Xanthocytophaga agilis: one gene and its partner. The protein of the gene in region 2 binds, or shares a complex with, the protein of the main gene of each other region. Links are inferred from orthologs where the notes say so. Each region holds a gene or a part of one and is shown on either strand. Other genes may lie near its edges.

The links.
Region 1: the proteins of tsaB (region 2) and tsaD are in contact, whole or in part, in a solved structure (PDB 4WQ4), measured with the Escherichia coli proteins. The link is inferred for Xanthocytophaga agilis from one-to-one orthologs.

Annotation. Positions count from the first base shown.
Region 1 is NZ_JASJOU010000002.1:71,139-81,237, reverse strand. What follows is about bases 3,762-6,693. They hold tsaD (tRNA (adenosine(37)-N6)-threonylcarbamoyltransferase complex transferase subunit TsaD), read left to right. Parts: upstream 3,762-4,694; coding sequence 4,695-5,693; downstream 5,694-6,693. Other genes in these bases: QNI22_RS06975 (hypothetical protein), read right to left, coding at 5,824-6,693; QNI22_RS06985 (translocation/assembly module TamB domain-containing protein), read right to left, coding at 3,762-4,381. Also shown: more of QNI22_RS06985, read right to left, coding at 1-3,761; more of QNI22_RS06975, read right to left, coding at 6,694-6,906; QNI22_RS06970 (DUF3667 domain-containing protein), read left to right, coding at 7,221-8,456; QNI22_RS06965 (hypothetical protein), read left to right, coding at 8,738-10,099.
Region 2 is NZ_JASJOU010000006.1:71-10,216, forward strand. The notes cover bases 78-3,056. They hold tsaB (tRNA (adenosine(37)-N6)-threonylcarbamoyltransferase complex dimerization subunit type 1 TsaB), read right to left. Parts: upstream 1,918-3,056; coding sequence 1,237-1,917; downstream 78-1,236. Other genes in these bases: QNI22_RS18110 (DUF2480 family protein), read right to left, coding at 699-1,220; QNI22_RS18125 (trypsin-like peptidase domain-containing protein), read left to right, coding at 2,568-3,056. Outside these bases: more of QNI22_RS18125, read left to right, coding at 3,057-4,001; amaB (L-piperidine-6-carboxylate dehydrogenase), read left to right, coding at 4,488-6,020; QNI22_RS18135 (response regulator), read left to right, coding at 6,385-6,804; QNI22_RS18140 (glycosyltransferase family 87 protein), read left to right, coding at 6,926-8,188; QNI22_RS18145 (hypothetical protein), read right to left, coding at 8,277-9,719. UniProt on the Escherichia coli protein: Required for the formation of a threonylcarbamoyl group on adenosine at position 37 (t(6)A37) in tRNAs that read codons beginning with adenine.

The DNA of each region.
Region 1 (10,099 bases), on a different replicon or contig from region 2:
TAGATGTTGTTCCGAGTATATTCTGAGAGTTGCGGTTAAACATCTTTACACGCAACGATCCGCTCTTATTTAAAATATACTCAATAGTCCAGTCACCTATTACACTCACTGCTCGTGCTGTTGGGTCTGTGGTACTTTGTACAGTGGTAAATCCTCCATCTCGTGTGATACGCAATCTTCCATCCAGCAGTGCATAACTTAATCGTAGTTGGAGTGCATTCCATGCATCCGAATCCAAGCCATTGAGGTTGAGGTCTACTTCCAGATTTTCATTTACCTGAGATGCCCAGTAACTGAGTTGATTGGTAAGAAGCTCACTAATACTACTGGTGACTGTACCTTGCCCCAGCCCACTAAAGTTTTCAGCAGAAAGTCTTTGTAAGATCAGAAGACTGAACACTTGCTTATTGAGCTCTTGTTCATTTACAGAGATACGGTTTTTGAAATCCATCACATTCACATAAAACTGTGAATTCTGAGGGAAATTTTTAAAGTCTATACCCAGTCCGATTTTTGGAGATAAAAGATTACCAGTTAGTCTCATTTGCACAGTTACCGGATAATGCTTACGGGCTTCCATCTGCTCCTGCGCCGAAAGTTTATTTACATCACTGGTAATAATAGGTAGAATAGAAGCTGACTGTGTATAGATAGCATTAATATCCAGAATACCACCATAAGGATCTCCTGACCAAGAGACAGTTCCTCCAGGTTCAATAGTAAATGCCTTATTAACAGCATTCAGAAGGGTAAAGTTATAAGCCCCTTTATTGATTGTATAGTTACCAAACATGCGGAAATCTCCTTTCGTATCAATTTCCATTCTGATACGTCCACTCCCATTTCCACGTATGATGTCACCGGCTTTTTCATCAAAAATGATTTCGCACCATGCATCTGGGGTAATATCAAAATTAAAATCCATTAACACACCTGTAAGATCGACCTGTTCTCTTTTGTCTTTTTCGGTTAGGGTTGCAGATGGTTTTGTCTTGGTCGCAAAACTGATAAAATCCTGTTGGGAGATAGTACGCGTGTCGGAGATTGGAATTGCTATTTTTGTTCCCTTATTACTTCGTGCATTGGCTCGTATGGTTAAATTTTCAATAGCACCCAGCAAAGACAAATCTCCAGTTACATAGGCTGTTCCATAGAATAGATCATTATCTTTTAATGTCGTGTTCAAAACCTTAAAGTTCCGCATACGACCTGTGAGGCTTAATACGAAATTTTTGAAACCATCATGAAACACACCACCATTGATTAATGCAATATTTTCATCTTCATCCCGGAGTTGCAGATTCTTAACTCCGATTTCATTGCGGCTAAAATGAACTTTATCATCAAAGTAATAGAATGTGTTCAAATAGTTATAACGGAACCTTCCATTATAAACATTGACCTCGCCACTGAGTATAGGTGTAGTAATAGTTCCTGTTAAGCTTAATGTTCCACTAGCTGTACCACCCAAACGGGATACCTGTTCCTTAAAAAAAGGTTCTAATATTTCCAGGTTAGCTCTATCCAGAATAATCTGCATATCCATTGCATTTTCTGCAGCTTGTGGATTATATATTCCATACAAGCGTACAATTCGTTGATCCATGCGATAGACCTGATAATTTGCATTAATATTCTGTGTTTCCTCATTCCAGTGTGATTCTCCGATAATATCACCTACCAGAAATTTGTCGACAACCAGTTCCTCAATGGTAAGCTCACTTTCAATACTTCTGTTTTTATAAAAATCTTTGATTTCAATAAATCCATTAACGGCTCCTCCCAGTTCATGGTCAACAAGCGGATTGAGAGCCTGAAGTCCAAATTCTTTCAAGGAAAGACGTAATGCTTTTGTTGAATCTTCAGAAAGCGTTCCGTCTAAACTAATAAATTGATACTGGTTTGTAAATTGGAGATCATTAAAATTGATATTACGATTTTGGATAGTAATCAGGTTAGTAGTATCTATATGCCATACATTTTTAAAAATCTGAAAATGCGAAGGCTTAAACTTTAAGCTAATCTGATCAGACTGGAATTCGACATCACCACGCAGATCTGCATAATTAGAATTGCTGGACTGCTGTATCTTACTCGAAAATTCAATATGTTTTCCATTCCATACAGCTTCTAACGCCATATTCTCAGTTTGTGTAGCACCAATTTTCTGCTTTTTAGATTGCAGATAGGTTACAGCTAGAACTGTTGTTGAATCTGATAGTTTTGAGCTGTTGACATCTACTTCATTAGTATAGAAAATATTATTTTTATAGGAGAGAGTATCAATGGTAGAATGCAGAGATACACGAGCAGAACGGCCCTGTGAAAATGAACCTTCTATCGTTGTATTTCGTGATATAGACCAGTCTGGGTAAAACATAAGTAATACTGGATTAATATCCCTGAGAAACACATTGTAATCCAGACTATAACGTGGTCCTTTGTTTTTCTCCTTACTGCTATAATATCTCTTAATCTCTTTTGCGTTATTACTAAAATTGAGTTGGTATTCTTTTATCAAGTTCTGAAAGTCTGTACTTAGACGTGTAAAGTCAAAATTACCTTCAGCATCTATATTGGCGAAGCTGGAACGAATATTGAAAATTCGCTGTCCTGAATCTTTAACTGAATGTATTTGTAACGAATCAATAACAAGATCTTTATTATTATAGAGTACATAGCCGTTTGTAAAAATGGCATCACCTACAATATCATCAAGTTTCAGCCCCCGACTGTTGATGTGAAGTTGAGTACGGATGGTAGCATCTTTAGAGGTAAGATTCAATGCTTTCAGGTCAGCTTTCTGAAGATCTGCCTCAATATTGACTAAATTGTGGTTATTTCTCAGATCTATTTCTCCTTTGGCATCAAATATAAGATTGGTATCTTTTATAGATAGACTACCATTAAATTGTTGTTTGCTTAATTTACCATCTACTGTAATAGCATTGTAGTCATATGATTTATAACCCAGCCGACTAATATTAGCTTTTAGTTGCAGATTGGCATCTTTCATTTTAAGACCCTCACCTTCAATTTCTCCATCCATATCGAGATGTTGAACTACTTTAGGCTCTCCTAAAAATGCTCCTAAGTCAAAGTTTCGTGTGGTTAGATGTCCTTTGTAAGCTGTATTGGTTTTATTTTTCAGGTTAATATCTGAAATAATTGTTCCCAAGTCTGTATCAAAGGTGCCATTGGCAACAAAGTCTTCTGGGAAACCTAAGAATTTACCTGATAAGCGAATTGTACCAAATTTTCGAGATGTCCGAAACGACGAACTATCAAGATACTGTTGCAGATCAGTGATAACTATTACAGATGGTTTGAGGTCAAAATCTATTAACGTCTCTTTGAAATTAGGAAGTCCTTCAAAACTAATATTTCCATTGATTCTGCTTTTTTCTCCAAATTGCAGATTGGCATTCCGGAGACGAAATCTTCCTACCAGGCCATTAAAGTGACCCGATACAGACCAATATTCTTCATACCGGTTTAGGTATGGTGCAAACAAAGCCAGATCTTTTGAATAGATACGAGTCTCGTTAAGATCTGCATTCATAAATGTTTTCTCTACAAAGTCACTCAGATCAGCTGGTCTGTCATATTTGAATGCAATACGTTCCCTGATAGTACTATTGCCAATGTCAAGTCTTAACTGGGCAAGTTCTATTATATGTTTAGTATACAGAAAGTTTGTAGAGAGTCTATGAATATCAAGGTTGGTATGATTATCCTGTCCCTGAAGGTTCTCGACAGTGGTTTGGACAGTATCTGCTACAAAACGTAATTGATGTGCTACGGCCTGTATGCTATCAATGGTAAAGTGATAATAATCAAATCCTTCCCGGATAGTGTCTTCGCGTTGATCATTATAGGAGAACTGTACATTATTAAGCCAGGCTTGATCAATCTGAAAAATCGGTGCGGGACCTACCCGTTTGGTTTTTCGTGGAGGATTTAAAATGCTATCAACAGTAGCAACAAATTCGTCTATATTTAATTCGTTTGTTTTTTTACTCTTTATTAATCGAACGTGTGCATTTTTCAGGATTACTTTATCAATGTAAATATTTTTGCCATCGATCAAAGTTGACCATTTAAAATCAACCTGTACTTCTCCTGCCTCAATCATTCGTTGATTTTCGCGATCCAAAATGTTAACATTGCGCAAAACTACATAGTCTGGCCAGCGAATATTGAGATAATCGACATAAATGGGGAAGCCTACCTTATCTGATAAATATTTTGTCGCGTGACCAGCCAGATATGTTTGTACTGTAGTTGTTTGTAAGGCAGCAAGAATCCCCAATACCACTAATAACCATATTGGTATTGAGTAAACAATTCGTGCAATAAATTTCTTAACAAACTGCCACATTCTAGGTATGTACTTTCTATCTGAACTTAAGTCAGTATTTTATTTTTGATGGTTTGTACACAGGGTTATAAAATGGAATACTTTTGTGTTTCTATAGTGCCTGGTTCAAATTTTCTCAGCTAAATCTATAAACGTAGGATATCTCGTATATATTGAATTTTTTACTTTCAAATCTCGTTCCAAGATAACAAATAATGAAAGAAAATAGTATCTTTTTTAGTAAGATACTTATTCATTAAGCTGAATCACAGATGTACCATTTGGACTATATTTCTATTTTATTTCCGAACGGACATACTGACTGTAAAATTATATGATTATTCTTGCTATTGAATCCTCTTGTGATGAAACTTCTGCTGCGGTATTGAAGGATGGAAAAATTCTTTCCAATGTGATTGCTACTCAGGCAATTCATCAAAAGTATGGTGGTGTTGTTCCTGAATTAGCCTCTCGGGCTCATCAGCAACAAATTATTCCTGTTGTTGAAAAAAGCTTAACAGATGCACAAGTAACAAAAAGTGAATTGAGTGCTATTGCATTTACCAGAGGACCTGGATTATTAGGTGCATTATTGGTAGGGACTTCTTTTGCAAAAGCTATGGCTTTAGGGTTAGGTATACCCTTAATTGATGTCCATCATATGCAGGCGCATATTCTGGCTCATTTTATTGATGATCCTCAACCCAAGTTTCCATTTTTGTGTCTGACAGTTAGTGGAGGGCATACACAAATTGTGAAAGTGACAGATTATCTGAGTATGGAGATTATTGGCCAGACTCAGGATGATGCGGTGGGTGAGGCATTTGATAAAACTGCCAAACTATTGAACTTACCTTATCCAGGAGGTCCTCTGATTGATAAATATGCTCAGGTAGGAGACCCACTTCGATTTTCTTTTCCTCAGGTAGAAATGCCTGGATATGATTATTCATTTAGTGGAATAAAAACTGCCTTTATGTATTTTCTGAAAAAAGAAACTACCAGAGATGAAGCCTTTATCAATGAAAATCTGGCTGATATCTGTGCAAGTATTCAGCATACACTAGTCCAGATTTTACTAAGAAAACTAAAAAAAGCGTCTAAGGAAACAGGTATACGTGAAATTGCAATTGCGGGAGGTGTATCCGCAAATAGTGGTCTTCGTAAAACACTTCAGGAAGAAGGCCAAAAATATGGCTGGAATGTATATATTCCCAGATTTGAATATTGTACAGATAATGCAGCGATGATCGCTATAGCTGCTTACTATAAAGCTCTAAAAGGAGATTTCTGTGGGCAGGCGGTTAGTGCTTTGCCTCGTATGACCTGGTAAAAGTAACTTCAGCAGACTTTGTGATATGTATAAAGAAGCCATCAGCAGAAGTAGTCTTATTATCTATGCTGATGGCTTGGAAGAGTTTACATATGCTGATGTATATACAGCTTTCAAGAAAGCTTATCACTTATTTTCCTTTGGGATCAACCTGATATGCCTGACGTTTCTGTTGCATTTTAGAACCAAAAGAGAAGCCTACATGTATATTTGCATAAAATCCTCTGGTTTGTAAAGATGGACGAAAGCCTAGTTCTGCTCCGTATGTCCAAGCAAGCTCACGATTAAACAGTCCTTCCATACCTAAACGAAATCCCAGATGTTTTAGCTTTACATTTGATACCGGATATATCTCATTGAAGAGAATCTGGCTGGTTTCTACCTTTTTATATTGAAAGGTTACATCTTCTACCTGTACAAATGGTGCATAAATAATATCAGCATAAGCTGAGAAGATAAGGTCATTGGTCGCTACATCATATTTTTTAGGCTTAACTACTAGATTGCGGATACGAGTAAGCTGAAAGCCTGTAAATAGGCCCCCGGATTGAACATTAGTATATAACTGCGCATTGGTTTGTAACATATTACCAGTTGAACTAACTAAGTTAACGTTTTGCTTGTCTAACGCATAGCCTAAATTGGTTGAAGAACTCCAGTAATATCCACCTGCTCTAATACCCATTATTTTTCGTACTTTGGATGCTACCTTAATATATTCAGGTACTGATGATGCCCACTTTCTATCACTATATCGATTTGTATATACTACAATCTTCGATTCTCCTGAGGCTTCTTCGTCTTTAAAGTGATAGGTAGCTCCTAATTCCAGATAATAGTATCCATTCAATTTATTGAGTGTGATGCGCGTAGTGTCATCATCGATTTTCATTGAGGCGTTTTTTGTGCCACTAAGTTTTGAAAAATCTGAGAATCGGGCGTAAGTTGTTCGGGCATGTGCGTGAAAATCAAATTTGTTTTTCCAGAAATAATTAACTTGAGCACCAAATCCTACATTAAAGTCTGTGGTAAAGGCATCTACATAAAATGGATAAAAGTTTAACCACATCTTATTGATATCATACGGATCATCAAACTGCAATTCGTACTCGATATCTGTTTTATCTGCTGCTGTTTTACTTTGTGCTTGCAATGTTTGAATTCCACCAGATAAGAAAGCACAGACAATAAGATAAAGTATATTTTTTTTCATATCTATAGCTGATATAATTAGTAAGCTGTTGGGGGTTAATCAACGGTCTAAAATTAACTCCTATCAGGCAGCAGTTTTCTTTAAAATCAGTCGAAAAGTTACGCAGATACAGATTTGACCAACATTTCAGGGGAAAGAAGTGGTTACCTGATGGCTGATGTAGATAAGAGGCTATCAGATATTGATTTTTTTAATGTAGATTTGAGTTCCCACTTATATAGAAAGAAAAATAGCTATGTAAAACATGGGCTATTACAGATAATTGAGTATAATTTTCTGTATGGGGGTACTATGGAAGATACTTACTAGTCTATATGCACGAAACACATCGCAAACAATTTATTTGTCCCAATTGCCAGCATATTTTAAGTGAAGCAGATAACTTCTGTGCACGATGTGGGCAGGAAAACACAACAAAGGTTATTTCTTTTGGTACTTTGGTATATGAAGTTGTCAGTGACTTTGTTTCCTGGGATTCCCGATGGTTTCAGACTGTAGTTCCTTTTCTATTCAAACCAGGGTATCTGACCAATGAATTTATTAGTGGAAAGCGTATGCGATATATGCCTCCTCTACGCTTGTATTTCTTTATCAGTGTGATTTGCTTTTCTATTATAGCTTATTATACTGCCAAGGAGAATAAACATGATGAACGTAAAGAACAAGCTTTGAAACAGGAGCAGGCAGATTCGATCCGAAATGCAGTAATACGGGAGTTGCCAACAGATATTCCTGCCTCTCAAAGAGAACAGATTAAAAATGCATTGCAGAATCTGACATTAAATGAAAAACTGGGAGGATTTATTGATGAAGCTATTAAAAAAGGAAAGAAAGACAGTAGTAATACTAACGAGGATTCACTAAATCTGGATCTTGGAGAAGATTTTATACCTGCTAAAGAAGGAAAGAAAAAGGCGAAGACAAATTTTAAATGGAAACCTGCTGCCAAAAAAAGTAATGATGATAGCAATCAGAATGATGAAGATAAAATTGATGATGACGAAGATGACTCTAGTGGTAAATTTGGCGAGTTAGGCCTGTTAACAAAGCTGGTAAAGAATCCTGCACTATCTGAAAAAGATATATTGGACTCGTTGCGTTGGGAGGACAATTACTGGAATCGGATGAAAATAAACAGATTGTCTCGCTGGACTGATGGAAGTAAGGAGGAGTTTATCGCTGAGATGTGGGATAAGGCTCCCATTTTTATGTTTGTGATGCTTCCATTTATGGCTATGGTAATGAAATTTCTCTATATCAGAAGGAAACGGTTATATATTGAACATCTGATATTTATGTTGCATTTACATGCCTTTATGTTTTTTCTGATTGCTATAGATATTGTGTTGAGTAATGAATTTGAAAACCTTAATCCGAGCGGTATAATTGTTCCTTTGATCTTACTTCATATTTGGGTGGCTTTCTATAAAGTGTACAAGCAGGGATGGTTTCGTACTTCTTTTAAAATATTTACCTTTTTGTTTCTATATTCTATTGTATTCTCTACTCTTGCAATAATTGGTCTGGTAGTAGCTGCTGCTATTTATTAGGATTTATGGTCTTGTTGTTATAAAAATATCATTATAGAGAAATCTTTGTATTATTCCATTTTTTATCGCGTCCAGATTAAACAAAAGAATATATTACTTAGAAAAGGAAAGAAAGGATCTTCTTCTTTCTTTCCTTTTTGAGGGAAAACTTACCTATTTGCTTGATCATTAGTGAGTTCTATTATGCTTGTGTCGAACAGAAATACGTTATCTTCGCAATGCTACAGTATGAATCTGCATCTTTGAAAGATCCTGCATAATAAATTGAAGTTCAAAATCCAATGCACCAGCTACTTAAAACAGAAATACAGGTTTCAAATTTGAAGCTATGTTGGGTGCATGCTATTGGTGGATTTGTATTTTTCCTATTACTATCTTCTCAATCCTATGGGCAGATGTCTACTATCCGTTCCAAATGGGTATACCCACATGGCTTATTTCTGCCTATTGATACATTAAATATCGACCCTGCTTCTATAAAGGTTCTATATCCACAAGATGCTACAATACACACTACCTATTCTGCCACAAAAAATACATTACAATTTACCGGAATTCAGTTACCAGATTCTATATTAATTTCCTATCGTGTACTGCCTTTATTTCTGGCAAAGCCTGTGTATCATAGAGATCCTGATACATATGATAAGGTTGTGTATTTTGGAGGAATTGATCCTAATAGAAGGAATGCAAATAACCAGAGAGAAAAGAGAGAAGAATTTTTTGCTACAAAAGGTGTCCAAAAAACAGGGAGTATTACCAGAGGAATCTCATTTGGGAATTCCCAAAGTGTATTTGTAAACTCTGCCTTAAATCTTCAGTTAGAGGGGCAATTAACTGATGATATTGCTTTGAAAGCTATTATTTCAGATCAAAGTGTTCCTTTTCAACCAGAAGGTAATACACAAACATTACAGGAATTTGATAAAGTGTTTGTTCAGTTAAGATCAAAAAGCTGGCAATTGGCGGCTGGAGATATTGTTTTCCGAAATCCTCTTTGGAAGAATCGGATTTCGGAACCTTCTAGTTTTCTGCGTTATTACAAAAATGTGCAAGGTGTTGCTGCTGAAACGAACTATGAAGCATTAGGAGGAAGAGCTTATACCTCAATGGGACTTGCTGTTTCCAAAGGTAAATTTTTATCTACAGAGGTTACAGTTACAGAAGGTGTACAGGGCCCATATCGTTTAAGAGGAGCCAATAACGAGAAGAATATTATTGTCCTGGCAAACTCAGAACGTGTCTATCTGGACGGACGACTGCTCACAAGAGGTTTTAATAATGATTATATCATTGATTATAACACCGCCGAAATTACTTTCTCCACAACACTTGTCATTACAGCTTACTCAAAGGTTCGTGTCGATTTTGAGTATTCTGACCAGAATTACAGTCGATCTATTTTAACACTTACACATAAACAGGAGTTGGGTAAGTTTACATGGTTTACAAATTATTACAATGAGAAAGACAATCCCAATAAGTCGTTTACACTAGACTTGACTGAAGCTGATAAGATTTTATTGGGTCAAGTAGATAGTAAAGAAACTGCGGGATGGGTATCTGGTGTATCAGTAGTAAGTGAATATTCTGCTTCATTGATCTTGTATAAAAAAGTTGACACAGTATATAATGGAGAATCA
Region 2 (10,146 bases):
CGTTCATCCTGAGCCAGGATCAAACTCTCCATAGTATATGAAGTTTTGTCCTTTATTGCTAAAGGACAGTGTCTGTCCCGATAACTCTCTTATTAAAGGAATCAAGTTGATGATTTGCTCGATTAGCTACTTTTCTCAAAGTAACCTTTCTGCAAACCTTACCTTGCTTTATTTGCTTGCTATCTTTTGCTTCAATCACTCAAAGAACTTCTCTTCCACTTTTGGAAGATAGACCTAGTTAACCAGGTATTACTTCTTGTTCACTCTCAAAAAAACCTGTATAAAATTTGGTTTTCTTATTTTGGACTCTTACTTTTACTTTACCACTCTTGTCTTTTCTTCTTTCAGAATCGGGATGCAAAGGTACGTTTCTTTTTCTTTTCTGTCAAGCGTTTGTGAAAATTTATTTTTTTTATTTTTTCACTACTTGACTTCCTTACTGCCTCTATCCTTTACTTTATCCTACTTCTTCTGTTTTTATTTCTTTCTTCGCCTTGTCAGCGAATCGGGATGCAAAAGTAGAAGTTGTTTTTGATTGCTGCAAGAAAAATCTAAAATTTATTTTCTTCTTTTTTTTCTTACGCTGCTCGTCTTTGACTCTTTATTTGCGAGCAGGGTTACAAAAGTATATACCCCAATCCTTTTCTCCAAAATAATTGTGAAATATTTTTCTGCACAGACTAAATGAAAAATAATAACTAACTGTTTTTGGGCTTCTTATATATAGGAACAGTACTACAAGGCTCACCATACATAATACTTTGTACAATTGGACGTAATAATCTGGTAATTTCTACATAAGCATATGAAGGTATAGGTAGATCACCACACCCTTTTACGACAACTTTAGCATTTATATAATTTTCAAGTGTGATTTTTGAAAGTGCATCCTGAAACAGAGCTTGCTCCAAACTTTGAAGATCTCCAAAAACAACTTTATTAGCATAAGGCTCAAGATAACTAGTAAGAAGCATATAAGCCCACACTGGAACGATAGCATCTTCAGAACATAGAATGGCTACATTCTTCCCACTATAGATGCTCCAGTCATGTTCTTTAAGAAATTGGCGAAAATCTTTTTCTTTTAATATTAATCCCTGAAACAAATTATCTTTTAAATCATATATTATCCTCTCCCCTGGATGATAATAATCTGCTAGATCTAATGTAAGTAATCCACTATTAGCAACTCGATTTACAATCTCTGCTTCTGCATCCATAACCAGTTTCTTTATTTTATGATAAAGGTTTAGTACTTACAAATTCTTTTAAATAAAAAGGCTCAAATGTTTCAACATCCTCTACTTGGTTGGTCTGAAAAAATTTCCAGGCAATCTCCCCTACATATACTGCTGAAGGGATAATAGTATCTATAAATATGGCATTTGGATGGGTTATCTTATCTTTACACTTTATAGCTCCATCACCAAAAAAGAGTATTTTCTTATTAACTAAGAGATCAATAAAAGAGTTCTCATCAATAATCTTTGCTTCAACAGGTGCAATAACCTCTCCCATTCTATTATATATAGCACAAAACACTTCCATTCTTCTGGCATCTATCATGGGACAAAACAGATATTCACTCATAGAAAAAAAGCGTTTTACATCTTCTGTCATTACCTCAAGTGTATTAACAGCTAACAAAGGCACCTGCAATGCATAACAAAGTCCTTTGGCAGTAGCAATTCCTATACGCAACCCTGTGTATGAACCAGGTCCTTTCGCAACAGCAATGGCCTCTAAATTATTCAAGCTATATCCCAAATCTTTTATTATCTGTTCAATTGCAACTGTCAATATCTGTGATGTGGCCTTTTCTACTAGAAACTGAGAAATCGCAAGTAATTTACCAGATTGGTGCAATGCCACAGAACATGCTTTGACAGAAGTTTCGATACTTAAAATGAGGGCCATATCCAGAAAAGATAAACACTTGAAACTACAACATAAGAGTTTATGAAGTTGTTAGGTCTAAAAACAAAAACCACATCTTCTAAAGATGTGGTTTGTAGGGCTCCCGAAGCTGGGCTCGAACCAGCGACCCTCTGATTAACAGTCAGATGCTCTAACCGACTGAGCTATTCGGGATTAACAGGGCTGCAAAACTAATAAGAGGACCTATATTTGTCAAGAGGTAGCCCTGTTTTTTTTAATATTTTTTCTTGCCACAGCCACGAAAACCAGACAAATGCCTAATAAACAAATACTTATGCGTTAAAAAAAATTACATATTTTTTTATAGTCCAGTCTTTCCTCTACTGAAAATTGGAGTTCTTTCTTGCTTTTCATTCTTCTTATCGGTAGATTACTTACTACTTCATGTATAGACTTTATATCACTTTATTCATAAATGCTATAAACTTAACTATTCATTTATTCTTATGTATATAATTAGAAGATAACTATACACGTTTAATGAAATGCGAGCTTTAGTAGATTAAACTCCGCAATTGGTTTTATTATCCATCCTATTTTCTTTTTGCCTGATGAATCTGCGTTTATATATTATTAGTTTGTTTTTGTCCTCTCTATTAGGGGGCGTTGTGGCATTAACTGGTTATAAAATGCTATTTCCTGAAATCGAAAATGAGACAATTGAACAAAAGCAGAATCGTTTTTTTGCATCCCCTGTATCTAATCACAAAACTGATACCTCTTTTTCTGTGAAAGTACCTGATGGACTTAATTTCGTATATGCCGCAGAAAAAGTAAAGCCCGCAGTTGTACATATTAAAACAAGATATGAGCAGTTGAGTATCTCTTCACCTGAAACTGGCGACGAGAATGAGGAAGGTTCTGATGATTGGTTTCATGACTTTCATGGTTTTGATGGACCATTCAAAGGATCTATTCCTAGAGAGTCTGCAGGATCAGGAGTAATTATCTCACCAGATGGCTACATTGCAACTAATAACCATGTAATTGAAAAAGCCTCTGAGATAGAAGTTATTCTGGAAGATAAACGTAGTTATAGTGGTACTGTAATAGGAACAGATCCTACAACTGATCTGGCATTGATAAAAATTGAAGAAGAGAATCTTCCTTTTGTCAGATATGGAAATACGGATCAATTACATGTAGGTGAGTGGGTTCTTGCAATAGGTAATCCTTTTGATTTAACCTCTACTGTTACAGCTGGTATTATAAGTGGAAAAGGAAGGAACATCAATATATTAAAAGACAAAGACAATCTACAAATTGAGTCCTTTATTCAAACAGATGCTGCTGTAAATCCTGGTAATAGTGGTGGAGCGTTAGTTAATCTGCGTGGGGAGCTTATGGGGATTAACACAGCCATAGCTTCAAACACTGGTATATCACAAGGATATTCATTTGCTGTTCCTGTCTCACTTACCAAAAAAGTAATGGATGATTTGCTTCATTATGGCTCTGTACAGAGAGCACTATTGGGTGTACATATTCGGGACGTTGACGCAAAAGAAGCAAAAGAGAATGGCCTAAAACAAGTAAGGGGAGTTTTAGTTGAGGATATAAATGAACAAAGTGCCGCACAGGCTGCAGGTATCAGATCAGGAGATGTCATCTTCAAAATAGATAATTATGCTATTAATTCTATGACAGAACTACAAAGTATTGTAGGTACTTATCATCCTGGTGACAAGATAGCTGTGTGGGTTGAACGAGAAGGACAAGAACAAAAAACATGGGTTACATTACGTAATAGTAATGGAAATACCTTATTGCCTAAACCTAAATTTGCTAAAACAATAAATATATTTGGAGCCGATATGGCGCCGGCTAGTTCCCAGGAGAAAAAATCTTTGGGCATTGGCAATGGGGTAAAAATTGTCCGAATAGCAGATGGTCGTATAAAAGATGCAGGGATACGGGTAGGTTTTATCATTACTGAAATGGATAGTCAGCCAGTAAATTCTGCTGAAGAAGTTTTTAAAATTATTAACAACAGTCAGCGTGCTATAGTAGTAGAAGGAGTATTTCCAAATGGTACTAAAGGCTATCATGCAATAGCTCCCTAGAGCTGTCTTAAGTTACAGGAGTCATTCCAAAATGTAAGGACAAGACTCCTGTAAAGCTGATTTTTTATCTGCGCAGAATTTCGTGCAAACTATTTTTTAGCAAGGGCAAGGCAATCTCCTCCATCAATGAGTAGATTGAGTTTTATTGATAGCTGTTTTGCCTTTAATCACAACTCCGATCATTTTTGTTGCTGTGTATAACTAATCACAGATTTTATTTTGACCGGAACTCCGCTCACTTTGTCTCTTGTGCATATCTCATGGCAAAAAAAATATCTGATCGGAATTCACCGCAAGCAAATAGCTGTAGTAAACTATGCGCAACAAAACTTTTGCCATGAATTAAACGCAAATCTTTCTTTGATGTGAATCCAGTACATATTGCTCAGGCAGGCGATTCTCTGGTTAAAATTTGGGATGAATCATGTATTTTTGACAACCTAAAATTTATTTTATTATTATTCTACTATCAAGCTTATTTATCTTATGCAGGATTTTTTGAAACAATTGAATATAGATTCTCATAACCCAGCATATAGTACTGGTTTAAAATGGGGTCCCACTTTATCTAATCAACAAAAGGAAATATTATCTCCTGTCGATAACAAACTCATTGCCTCAGTACAATGGGCTACACCAGATGAATATAATCATGTGGTTCAAACAGCAGAAGCAGCATTTATACACTGGAGACAGATACCCGCCCCCAAAAGAGGAGAGATAGTACGTCAGATTGGAGATGAGCTTCGTAAACATAAAACGGCTCTTGGTCGTTTGGTCAGTTATGAAATGGGAAAAATTTACCAGGAAGGATTGGGCGAAGTTCAAGAAATGATAGATGTGTGCGATTTTGCTGTTGGTCTATCCAGACAATTGTATGGATTAACAATGCATTCAGAAAGGCCTCTCCATCGTATGTATGAGCAATATCATCCATTAGGGATCGTTGGAATTATTTCTGCATTCAATTTTCCTGTTGCTGTCTGGTCATGGAATGCTATGTTGGCTGCAGTTTGTGGAAATGTTTGTATCTGGAAACCATCTGAAAAAACTCCCTTGAGTGCTATTGCCTGCCAGCGGATTATAAGCAAAGTGCTTACAGAAAACAACTTACCAGAAGGGATTTTCAATCTGATATTGGGAGATGCAACTATTGGACATAGTCTTGCATCAGACAAACGAGTTCCTCTTATTTCAGCCACAGGTTCTACTCGGATGGGACGAAAAGTTGGTGAAACTGTTGCCAATCGTTTAGGAAAATCATTACTGGAACTTGGAGGAAATAATGCGATCATCATTACTCCCAATGCAGATCTGGAAATGGCAATACGAGCCGTAACTTTTGGTGCTGTAGGAACATGTGGCCAGCGTTGTACATCTACAAGAAGATTAATTATACATGAATCAATCTATCAAACAGTTGTAGAGCGGTTAGTAAGTATCTATGTTAAATTACCTATTGGTAATCCATTGGAGGATGGAGTCCTTGTAGGACCGCTTATTGATAAACAGGCTGCTCAAAATTTCACTCAAGCACTTAATGAAGTAAAGAAAGCAGGTGGTAAAATCCTGGCTGGTGGAGAAATTTTATCAGGAGAGAAATACAGTACAGGAACTTATGTAACACCAGCATTAGTAGAAGCACAAAATGATTATGCAATAGTTCAGGAGGAAACATTTGGGCCTATTTTATACCTTATTCAATACAAAGGTAACCTTGAAAATGCTATAGCAATTCAGAATAATGTACAGCAAGGCTTATCCTCTGCTATTTTTTCACTTGATTTGCGCGAAGTGGAGATTTTCCTGTCATATGCGGGCTCGGATTGTGGTATCGCAAATGTCAATATAGGCACTTCTGGTGCTGAAATAGGAGGAGCCTTCGGAGGAGAAAAAGAAACTGGTGGAGGTAGAGAATCCGGCTCTGATGCATGGAAAGCCTATATGCGTCGTCAAACAAACACTATTAATTACAGCAACGAACTCCCTCTTGCTCAAGGCATTACATTTGAAGTATAATACTTTTTTAAGTATATGGTCAAAATTTAGAGGGAGAAGGCTGTCTTTTATTCAATAAAGTTCTCTCCTTCCCCTTTTAATCATTTCACCTATATTCCAATAAAGTATTTGTGAATCAGATGAATAAATGTATAGATATTACCTCTTTTTTGTAATTTCCTTGCAATTAATGTTTAAAAAACCATATTTTTGAAAAAAAAGCACCCACTAATTATCTGACTATCAACAATATAAATATTAACTTTATTTTTAGGTAATTTTCTCACCTTGTAATGATTTGGCAAAAATTAAACTTTGGAATTGTTACTGAATATTATACCTTGTAACCGATTTTAAACCAAGACGCATTAAAATAGTTTTTATTATGGCAGAAAATACTCAGAGGTTCAACACCATTATGTTGATTGACGACAATGAGATTGATAACCTCATAAACCAGAAGATTATTGAATCGGCAGGTATTGCCAAGCATATTTTTACCCATACTGGTGGAAAAAGTGCAATCGAGTTTTTGAAGAATATGGAAAAAATTGCTGCCGTAACTAATAATGTAACCTTGCCTGAGTTAATTTTTCTGGATATAGATATGCCCTTGATGGATGGCTTCCAGTTTCTGGATGAATTTGAGAAATTATCAAAAGAGACTAAAGAATATTGCAAAATCGTGATGCTCACTTCTTCAATAAATCCACAGGATATGAGCAAATCCAAGAAATATGATTATGTAAAAAAATACGTAAATAAACCTCTCACCCAGGATAGTCTGAAAAAATTAGGAATCTAAAGACAGTATCCTGCCAGATACAAAACCCACCTGTATTCAATATGAGTACAGGTTTTTTTATTGATAGCTATTTTTTACCTACAAATACTATATATCCAAATTCCTTTACAAGACAAGTCGTATGCAAATACTTTCTCAAACAGCATTTACTAAAAAGACGATAGGCACTACCATTTTTTTACTATTTGTCCTTATTTGTTGCATTATAACAGCAACAGATGGCGGTGACTTTGATGTATATTTGGATTCAGCACGGAGGTTAAAAAACTTTGAAAATATTTATCAGCCTCCTTTCTTCAAAGGCCTTCAATATTATTATAGTCCTTTTTTTGCCTTAGTATTAAGTCCTTTTTCTTCTCTTCCTTTTATTATTTCCGAAACTATATGGTCTCTTCTCTCAGCATTTTGGCTTTATCGTATTTGGCAATTATCCACTACTTATTTTGATAAAGAGATTCTTATTCAAAAAAACAAATTGAGATGGGTATTGTTAGCATTCTTCTTAATTGTACGTTTTATTATGTACAACTTTTCAATGATTCAGGTAACAATATTCTTATTATGGGCAACACTTGAAAGCCTTCATTTATTCAAAGAAGATAAATATATAAAGGGAGGTATATTATTGGGTATTGCAACAAATATAAAATTGCTTCCTATTCTATTTTTACCCTATCTTTTATTTCGTAGAGAATTTAAAGGTTTTACTGTAGCAATTATTGTTTTTCTGTGTTTGCTCTATCTGCCTGCAATCTTTTTAGGTATTGAATACAATCAATTTCTGTTAACTGAGTGGTGGAAAATTATAAATCCTTCAAATAGTGAACATACTATTGAAGCCGGACTTGGTGTCCATAGCTTATCCAGTTTGGTTCCTGTATATATTACTGATACAGTAGGTGGACTTCCTATTAAACGTAATTTTATTAATCTTAGTTATGAGGTCACACAGTTAGTATTAAATTGTGTAAGATTACTTTTTGTAGTATTTACACTCGTATTTCTCCGAACACTTCCATTTAAAAAAAACGTGGCTGTCTTAAAAGATTACTGGGAATATACATATCTGTTCATTTGCACTCCACTATTGTTTCCTCACCAGCAAAAATATGCATACATTTATTTGTTTCCCGCTATTATTTATCTCCTTTATTATTTTATAATACATTTTCAATTTCAAAGAAGCAAAGAGATATACTTCCCTTTGGGAATATTTATTTTAGCATCCTTTTTCTTTACACCAATAATTGGGAGCGATATCATTGGAAGATACATTTACGATGTATTGCAGCACTTTCAAATTCTTACTATAGCTGCCATTCTTCTCGTTCCAGCTTTGCTTATGTGCCCTCCATCTAAAATAGAATCATTAGTTAAAAACTGATAAGTTGTACTTGATTATATAAAAGACCAAAGCCTCTAACTTTAAAGCAGTTAGAGGCTTTGATGTTAATAGGAATAACAATAGTCTTTTATGAAGATAATCTTGCAACAAAGCTTTCATCCATTTTAATCAATGTAATCACAGTAAAACCTTTTACATTGATTTTTTGTAATTTATCAATTAATCCACGAATCTTAGCAGCTTTTCCGTTTTTGCTATCATATAAGGAAGTCTTCATAATCTTAGTAAAAACAAGCATATGCTCACACTCATCTTTACCCATAATCCGAATCTGACGCTGGATACTATTAAGAAGCTGACTAAATAATTCATAATCATTCAGCAAACAATATTGCAATGCTAGCAGCAACTTTACTTCCAAATGGGCAATTGGGTACTTCTTCAAACTCATTTCATTCAACAGATTATTAACCCAACGCGCTGCCTCATCATATTTTTTAGAGTAATAACAGCAAACAGCTCTATATACTACATATCCTGTATACTTTGGTAAGTCATAGGCATCGGCTTCATAATCCTGGAATAAACCTTCGTTTTCATCATACATCGTCTGCTCTGTATCCAAGCGAATATGGCGCTGTATCTTAGTGAATAGGAATTGTGCCGGATATGTATATAAACTGTAGTTGGTTAATAACGTACTAGCAGCATCGTTTACCTCGTCAAAGTATTTTTCAGCTTTCTTATATACCTTATAGTGTGTATAGTATTCCAGTTTTAAAAATTCGAATACTAATTTCAAGTGATAGTATACTGTATCCAGATTATATTGCTGGAATATCTTTTCAACATTATTCAATACGTCTTCAATTGGCTCCTGATCATCGTCCAGATCTTCTGTATTTTCCACAAACAAACGATGGAAAATACTCATACAGTTCTGATACACATACAAACGGTGTGATTGATACAACTTACACACGTTTTCCATCTCTTTGTTGAGGTAAGTCAACTCTAGTTTCTCAGTCTCTGTACCAGAAAGAGTATAGTTACCGTATTTTTTGAAATACTCTGATAATAAATCTTCAGCTTTATCTATGGCCAACATGTAGGCCACATGACGGTTATAACTTTGAGAGTAATTGTAGAAGTCAGGCGAATTGATGTGTAATTTTTTAAGACTTTTATAAATAATCGTTAATTCGTTAGAAAGATCATAGTCCAACAATTCTTTCTCTAGTTTCTTTAGTGTTGCTACGGCAATAGCCCTCTTTTTTGTAAAAAGGATTTCAGTAATATTGGCAACTTTCTTCAACAAGTCTGTACGCGGACTCTCCATCTGTTGAAGAAGATATTCTTCAATTTTTTGATTCAGGCGTGAACGCAACGTATAATACGCATTGGTATTTACGTCAAGTTGTTCCATAATCTTACTATCAGACAATTGTTTCTCACGCATGAACTTTAGAAGGTAAGCTGATTTTTCAGCATTACTTGTCATCAACTGGTTATAGATGGCATCGTAATCTTCCGGAGACAATTGCTTGATAATATTTTTGAGCTTTGCCATAGTAATTAAATTAGTAAAAACGTATGTTATTAGGAGTATTGTTTATCAGGTTCGGATGTAAACGTCTTCAATAAAAGTATGTAAATAAAAAAGTATTTCCGGCCTGAGAAACCATTAAATCAGCCAATATATTGATAAAACATTATATTTTAATGAAAGACTTATCTATTAGTATATACAAACATCTTGTTTTACAATAAGTTATAATTTTGCGATCCAAGTATACTAATTTTTTTTTATTATTTATTCTCTCTCTGTTTTTTATCAAATCTGTCTTAGTCATACCTGCTATCTGTTAACATTTACTACATCTTCCTGACTTTTTCTGTTTTGTTTCTGAAAGTTAATAAGTTCATAGGCGTTTGTGCAATTATCACCTCTAAGGTTACTTGTAAGAATATTTTTTTTCTTTCTATTCTATCAGGTA